2 regions of the Aliidiomarina minuta genome follow, and region 1 is predicted to be linked to the other one. Evidence: predicted binding sites of a transcription regulator. Region 1 holds the regulator's gene; the other holds the start of a gene.
The links. The regulator sigma-54, encoded in region 1, starts transcription at its own class of promoters, with help from an activator protein. The targets are predictions, from matches to a motif close to GTTGGCACGNNNNTNGNNT.
Positions count from the first base shown of each region.

Region 1 (4,122 bases):
GCAAATTATCAACGCAGTAAAAACCAAGGTCTTCAAGCACCCGCAGTGCTATGGTTTTACCAGAACCAGAACGGCCGCTGACAATAATTAGCTGCATACACTGTCGTCCTGAACAAAAAGGTCATAAAGTTCATCGTCGTTACCCGCTTTGCGCAGAGCACGGCAGCATTCTTTATTATTTAATTTACGCGCTACTTCCGACAAAGTACGCAAGTGCGCTTCAGGCTCATTTTCAGGTACCAGCAAGGCAAATATAATGTCTACTGGCTGTTTATCAATAGCATCGAAGTCCACTGGCGACTGCATGGTCAATAATACCGCCACCGGTTTACTGGCCTTTTCCAAACGGCCATGGGGAATCGCTATGCCCAGACCTATTCCAGTGCTGCCAAGTCGTTCTCGCTGCACCAGACTGTCAAAGACATCGTTACGGGTTACTCCAGCTAGCTTAGGTGCGGCTAGTTGGCTGATTGCTTCCAGAAGCTTCTTTTTGCTGGAGTCCTGAACTGCACAACGGGTGCAGTCCAGGCTTAGTATTTCACGAAGTTGCATAGGTTAGTGACGTTTCAGTTTTTCTTTATGTTTAACTACCTGTCGATCTAACTTGTTGATCAAGCCGTCGATAGCAGCATACATATCTTCATGTTCGGAAGTGGCAAAAACTTCACCACCGCTCAGGTGAACGGTAGCTTCCGCTTTTTGCGTGATTTTTTCAACATTTAGTATCACATGAACGTTAGTTATATGATCAAAGTGGCGCTCTAGCTTGGCGAACTTAGTATCTACGTATTCACGTAGGGGCTCAGTAATTTCAACGTGATGACCAGTAAGATTTATTTGCATATACATCGTCCTTCTGTTGCCGTCGTTAAAGTAGGCTTTTACGTTGATTGGAAGGGGGAATATGTAGTGACTCCCGGTATTTCGCAATCGTACGTCTTGCCACTTGGATGCCCTGTTCAGCCATGAGTTCAGCGATTTTGCTGTCGCTCAACGGCTTGGCCGGGGTCTCTGCCGCAACCAGCTTCCGGATAATAGCGCGGATAGCGGTTGATGAACACTCACCACCGTTCTCGGTGCTTACATGACTGGAAAAGAAATACTTAAGCTCAAATATACCCCTTGGAGTGTGCATGAATTTCTGCGTGGTAACCCGTGATACCGTCGACTCGTGCATGTCGATAGCTTCGGCAATGTCATTCAGCACCATAGGTTTCATAGACTCTTCACCATGCTCAAAAAATGCCTGCTGACGTTGCACGATAGCGCTGGTTACTTTAAGCAAGGTTTCATTGCGGCTCTCTATGCTTTTTATAAACCAACGGGCGTCCTGCATATGGTGTTTAATGTATTCCGAATCTTCACTGCGTTTTGCTTGTCCGCTTAACGCTGCATACTCCGCATTTACCTGTAGCTTCGGAACTGAGTCCGGATTAAGCTCTACTGCCCAGCGGCCATTGTGCTTAACCACTGAAACATCGGGAATAACATATTCCGATTCCCGCTGTACTACTGTTTCGCCGGGCCGCGGATGCAGTTGATGGAGCAAGCGCATAACTTCACGCAACTGATCTTCTTTAAGCTTAGTCTTTCTCGCTAAAGTCCGATAGTCGCGGGCAGCTAATAAGTCTAAGTAATCACTGATAATAGCTTTAGTTTCTTGCAGCAAAGGAGTATCTGCCGGCTTTTGGCTGAGCTGTATTAATAAGCACTCACTAACGGTGCGTGCTGCAACACCAACAGGGTCGAAACGTTGTACACGTTTTAATACCATACAGACTTCAGCATCGCTGACTTCGGGAAACTCGCCGTTTACTGCTTGTTGAATATCTTCCAGAGTTTGCGTCAGATACCCGGCTTCATCTACCGCATCAATAATGGCCCGGCCAATGGCTTCGTCTTCTTCGCTAAAATGTGACAATTCCATTTGCCAGGTCAGGTAATCATGCAGGCTTTCGCTGGTCTCGCCCTGATAGGTAAAGTCTTCCCCTGTGGCGCTGCCTTTCGTTGGTGCAGTGCTGGCAGAGTAAACATCGTCCCAGCTGGAGTCAGTCGGTAAATCCTGCGGAATATCCTGTTGGGCGACGGCTTCCCCGGTTTCCATGCTGTCATTGTCTTTTGCGCTGCTTTCGAATTCCTGTAGCGATACGTCATCTGCGCTGCTGTCGTCCTCACTACTGACTTCGAGTAACGGATTGTTATCCAAAGCGTCCTGAATTTCCTGTTGCAGATCCAGCGATGAAAGCTGCAACAGGCGAATCGCCTGTTGCAGTTGCGGAGTCATGGTCAGCTGCTGACCAAGTTTAAGTTGTAAACTCTGCTTCATAATCGCTTCTTATAAAGAAAACTGGTCGCCCAGATAAACATCTTTAACCTGCTGATTTGCTAAAATTTGTTGTGCGCTGCCTGAGGCAATCAAGGTTCCCTGACTGACAATGTAGGCGCGTTCACATACAGATAGAGTCTCCCTTACATTGTGGTCAGTAATCAAGACTCCAATGCCCCGTTCTTTTAATTGCTGGATGATTTTCTTGATATCAAGGACAGAAATAGGGTCGACACCGGCAAAAGGTTCATCTAAAAGTATAAATTTCGGTTCAGCCGCGAGTGCTCTGGCAATCTCGACACGTCGGCGTTCACCACCGGAAAGGCTCATACCCAGGCTGTTTACAATGTGACCAATACTGAATTCGGCAAGCAGCTTTTCAAGTTCTTCCTCGCGTTGTGCAGCATTTAGTTCTTTGCGTGTTTCCAGAATAGCCATGATGTTGTCACGTACGGAGAGCTTACGGAACACCGAGGATTCCTGAGGCAGGTAACCGATGCCTAAGCGGGCTCGGGCGTGCATGGGTAATAAAGTAAGATCTTCGTCATCCAGTGTAATGCGGCCCTTATCATTATTGACCAGGCCAACAATCATATAAAAGGTGGTGGTTTTGCCAGCACCATTAGGACCCAACAGCCCGATAATCTGGCCCGCTTCAACTTCCAGGCTGACGTCTTTTACGACCTGCTTTTTTTTATAACTTTTGGCCAGGTGTTCAATTTTAAGGGTTGCCATTATTCTCGTTTTCCGACTGGTTGCGTGTACGTGGCTGGAAAATGGTGGTAACGCGATCTTCACCATCATCAGAACGTTGCGCGGTTACGCGCTGGTCGTTGACATAATAAGTAATCTGGCTGGCACGCACTAAGTTACCGAGCTGGCGTAATTCCGCATTGCCCCTGAGGGTGAGTATACCTGTACCCGAATCATAACGGATTTCATTTGCCTGGGCCTCTACAGTGACACCCTCTTCAACATCTTGCTGATAACGGGCAGGGGAGCCGGTGGCCACAAATATCTCACCGTCACCTAATTCGTCAGCCGTGCTTTCTACTTCCAGGCGTTCAGCGTTGATCAATAGCGACCCCTGCGCAATAACTACATTATCCTGGTACAGCAGTCGGTTTGCCCGTGAATCAATTTCCTGATAATCAGCATTGACCTGTATCGGCTGCTCAAAATCGCGCTCAAAGTTGTTAGCAAACGCCGGAGCGACTATTAGCAGAGCGCTACTGATTATCGCGCTTAGGGTAATAGATAGTTTTAACATGTTCAGTTAACTCCAGTTGTTGTGCATTGAGGTCGACTTGCAGGCCCTGGCCATGCACTTCAATATTAGGGCCGATAATGAGCACCGGCTGATTACTGCTAATCAGTTGACGTTGGGTGTCAATGACCAGATATTCTGTTTCCATTGTGCGTATAAAGGTGTTTTCAGACAGACTCTTAATTTGTACTTCGTTTTCCAGTATAAGGCGCTGATCATCATAAAAGCTGCCTTTATTTGCGGTTACCTGCCAGCGTTCGGGTTGGTTATCCCGCATGATAGTGGTCAGGTACACTGGTTCTGTTAACTCGGTGAGTCCTATGACGCTGTAATGTGCCATCAGTCGGGAATCAATTCTATGCTGCAGCTCACCATCGGCAGAAAAAATTCTTGAAAATAGACCTTCAGCAATAAAGTCCGGTTGCAGTTGCTCCGGATCTAACTCAGGTGGTTGGCGTTGCTCAGTCGCAAAAGGGCGCCAGAACAGAAGCGCCAGCGCGATACCTATGGTCAATAATATAAAGGCAAT
Region 1 is NZ_PIPL01000001.1:1,679,104-1,683,225, reverse strand. It holds gene rapZ (RNase adapter RapZ) at 1-97, opposite strand, end outside; gene ptsN (PTS IIA-like nitrogen regulatory protein PtsN) at 88-552, opposite strand; gene hpf (ribosome hibernation promoting factor) at 556-843, opposite strand; gene CWE09_RS08115 (RNA polymerase factor sigma-54) at 869-2,326, opposite strand; gene lptB (LPS export ABC transporter ATP-binding protein) at 2,336-3,061, opposite strand; gene lptA (lipopolysaccharide transport periplasmic protein LptA) at 3,048-3,596, opposite strand; gene lptC (LPS export ABC transporter periplasmic protein LptC) at 3,556-4,122, opposite strand, start outside.

Region 2 (4,122 bases), 280 kb from region 1:
TGCAATCAAACCACTCTCATCGACATCAACACCAGTCAAGCGACCTACGGTAGTACCATCCTGTTCCAGCGCGGTCAGCTCAAAAGCGGACGCGAACTGAGTCGGCCGATCACTGCCACCCAGGCTACGGAAGTTGAACGTCAAATCAAGATCTTCAGCACCATTCGGCGGCGTAAAAACGAACTGGCCCGCAGGGAAAGTGCCGTCGGCTGTCAGTGGGCCCGTCGGATTACCACTGGCATCAAACTCAATGCGTACACCTGTTGAACCATCAGCAGCCGGCTCGCCGACTACACCACCCGTGGTATCAAAATTCACGGTTTGCCCATCAACTGTTTTATACACATCCCATTCACCATCACCACGGCGTGCATAATAAGTGGTAACGGTATGCGACTCACCCAGCGAGTCATACACAGTCGCCGAGGTTGAATCCGTATAAGTCGCAGGATCATCCGGATTAAAGTCCAGACCCGCACCAGTCACAATTTCTGGTGATCTCGAATCCAGATTCACCGACTGATAAATATTACCAGTTGGCGTTGGTGCCCCGGCAGTAGAAGGAATTTCAACTGGCCCGGTAGTACTTAACGCCGTTGACGAGTTTTGGCCTGTTTCTTCATTCACCGGGTAGGCCAGTAAATTACTGCCCGAATTATCAACGATGAAGTTATTACGATCCATCTTAAATGCGCCGGCACGGGTGAAACTAAAATCCTGTGAACCTGGCTCTGGCGCGGTAACAAAGAAACCATTGCCTTTAATCGCCATATCCAGTGAATTTTCAGTGAATTCTAAAGTCCCCTGACTGAACTGTTGAGCAACTCGTTGAGTCTGCACACCATCGCCCACTTTAGTACGGCTGTTGGTGAAAACTGAAGTCGCATACACGTCAGCAAACTCAGCCCGAGAGCCTTTAAAACCAGATGTGTTTACGTTAGCAATATTGTTCGAACTGGTGTCCAGATCACGTTGTGATGCAGACAAACCGCTTAGCGCTATAAAGTATGACATAAGTCACCTCATTCCATGTTTTAGCTGCCGCTGCTTCCGCCGCCGCCGTTAGTTATTTGAATAACATCTTTAAAATCGATGCGACCAATTGATTCCAGGTTCAGAACGATACCGCGTTGTCCGCCTGTGCTGACACTTTCAACATTTGCGTAAGTCAGGGCGACCAGATCTTCATTAGCGCCACCGACACGACCATTAGCAGTGATTTTGTAATCTCCTGCAGGCAAAGGCTCACCGTCTGCACCAAGTCCGTCCCAGCTGAATTTATGCTGACCTGGAGGCAAGGTTCCCATGTCCACAGTGCGCACTACCTGTCCGCTTTCATTCTCAACCCGTAAGGTAACGTTCTGCGCTGACTGGTCCAGAGCAACCATGCCCTCTACTGGCTTACTACCGTTAAAGTAACCGGTATCTGATGGAATCAGTACTTGCCGGCCGATCAAACTTGACGCTTGTAATGCCTGATTGGACGTCATACTGGCAGAGAACTTTTCAAACTGTTCAGATAAACCAGTAATACCTTCCGCCATCGTGAAATTGGTCATCTGAGCAATCATCTGATCATTTTCAACGGGCTTCGTCGGATCCTGCATGCTGAGCTGCTGGGTCAGCAATTTGAAAAAGTCCTCCTGACCTAAGCGGGCATCGTCTTTGCTTGCAGCCTTAGCGCTTTCTTCTGGCTTCCAGTAAAGGTCGTCTAAGAGCGAGCTGTTGTTTACTTTATCCGTCATGAGTTATTACCTCATCTAGCCCTGTTGTCCCATACGCAATGTACGGGTTAACAGTTGCTTAGTTGCATCTGCCACCTGAACATTGGTCTGGTAATTACGAGACGCCGACATCATATTGGCCATCTCTTCCATTACATTCACATTCGGCTTGTAAATATAGCCTTCGTCGTCGGCCATCGGGTGATTCGGTGAATACTCCACCACCAGAGGCTTTTGATCTTCAACAATACCCTGAACTCTGACACCAACAGAGCTGTCCTGACGCAACAGGCTTTCACGACCGGGGCGGCCAGACATTGCCTCCTGCATATGAGCGGCAAATACCGGATGCCGGGCGCGATAGGTTTCACCTGCCGAGCTGCTCACAGAGTTTGCATTCGCCAGATTACTTGCGGTTACGTTAAGGCGCATGTTCTGCGCGCTCATAGCGCTACCCGCGACATCAAATACATTATACAAACTCATTGTTAGCGTCCTCCACTCAGGGCTTTTTGCATACCTTGGATACGGCTGGTCAAAAATGTCAGACTGGCCTGGTACTCCATAGAGTTTCTCATATACAAGTTTCGTTCCACTTGCACATCTACCGTGTTGCCATCACCTGTATCTGGTTGATCTGGAACGCGATATTTCTCACGGCCTGACCCTTCCAAATTTAATTCAAAGTGCTTGTTATGAGTTCGCGACATGCTATGACCAGAACGTGTTTGCACCCGCTCTAAAGCATCCTGAAAACTCAAGTCTTTTGCTTTGTAGCCAGGGGTATCCGCATTGGCCAGGTTGCTCGCAATCACAGTTGCACGCTGCTCTCGGGCAAGCAGGGCGTGCTGGTGAATACCTAAACCTTTATCAATACTTAATGCCATAACAGCCTCACTCAAAATATTTCTATATATGAGTTTTGCAAGCTATGTGCCAGTTTGTCCGGTTATTGCAGATATAGTTACAGGGCCATGCAGAATAAGGAGTTGAGTGGTTCAGGTGGATACATTGACGGGGCCTGTTAAAGCGGCAAGCGGCAACTATTGCCGCTCGCTCTTAGTTCTTACGCTGGTAGATAATACCGGGATTACAGCGAATCATAGAATAATCTTCACTCAAGCCAGATATAGACTCTGAAGCCCCTAAAATCAGGTAACCTTCAGGATTTAACGAAGTGCGGAACTGAGCCAGGATTTTCTTTTTCACTTCCGGTGAAAAGTAAATCAATACATTACGGCAAAAAATAATGTCGAATTTACCGAGCAGAGAATAACTGTCCAGCAAATTCAGGTGACGAAAAGAAACCATATCAGTGACTTCTTTTTTCACTTTCATTTTACTGCCTTCAGCAGGTTCAAAGAAACGCTTTTTGCGTTCAGGACTTAAACCGCGGGCCAGCGACAAGCCGTCATAAACGGCTTCTTTCGATTGGTCCAGTACCTTATTAGAGATATCAGTACCTATCACCTGAATTCCACGGCTTAACGCCCCGGGGTTCTTTTGTTTAAATTCAATCAGGCTCATGGCAATAGAATATGCCTCCTGACCACTAGAGGAGGCCGAGGACCAAATCTTCAGAGGTCTCGTCAACTTCGCAAATTCGGGGAAGATTCGGGTTTTCAGCAGTTCAAACGGATAGACATCCCGGAACCACAGGGTTTCATTCGTAGTCATGGCATCCAGTACCGCACTACGTAGCGCTCGCTCACTGATAGCCATTGAGCGACGCACAAGCTCAGATAAGGTATCTATGTGAAAGCGGTTCATCAAAGGACCTAAGCGGCTTTTCACCAGATACATCTTATTCTCACCCAGTACTATCCCACACTGGTGTTCAAGGAACTGCCGGAATTGGTTGTATTCTGCTATATCCAGATCGCGATCAGAAGCCAATTCAAAGTCACCTTTATATTTTATATTTATCTGAAATCATTCCAGTTGAGCTTTAGCTGCCGGCTCATCCGTTATCAGCCATTTATGCACCGCACTGGCCAGTTCGTCCGGGTGGAATTTGGCGATGAAATCATCCGCCCCCACCTTTTTCACCATCGCCTGGTTAAAAACACCGCTCAACGATGTATGCAGAATAACATGCATATTCTTTAAATCAGGATTTGCCTTAACCTCTGCGGTTAAGGTGTAGCCGTCCATCTCCGGCATTTCAATGTCAGAGACCATTAAAGGTACCTGAGTTGAAATATCACCACCCACTTCTTCAGCTTTAGCTTTCAGCCAGTCGAGGGCTTCGCGACCATTTTTTACCAATTCAATAGTGACGCCGACGGAATTCAGTGCACGCTTAACCTGATTACGGGCTACAGTTGAGTCATCTGCCACCAGGATAGTCATCTCTTCCAGACTGCGTCCTTCTTTGCTCTGTTCGCGCACCGCTTCA
Region 2 is NZ_PIPL01000001.1:1,402,577-1,406,698, forward strand. It holds gene flgE (flagellar hook protein FlgE) at 1-1,014, opposite strand, end outside; gene flgD (flagellar hook assembly protein FlgD) at 1,035-1,745, opposite strand; gene flgC (flagellar basal body rod protein FlgC) at 1,761-2,210, opposite strand; gene flgB (flagellar basal body rod protein FlgB) at 2,213-2,611, opposite strand; gene CWE09_RS06740 (CheR family methyltransferase) at 2,784-3,620, opposite strand; gene CWE09_RS06745 (chemotaxis protein CheV) at 3,657-4,122, opposite strand, start outside.
Region 2: flgB (flagellar basal body rod protein FlgB) is a predicted target of sigma-54. The motif match lies at 2,647-2,665, and genes of this name have one in related genera.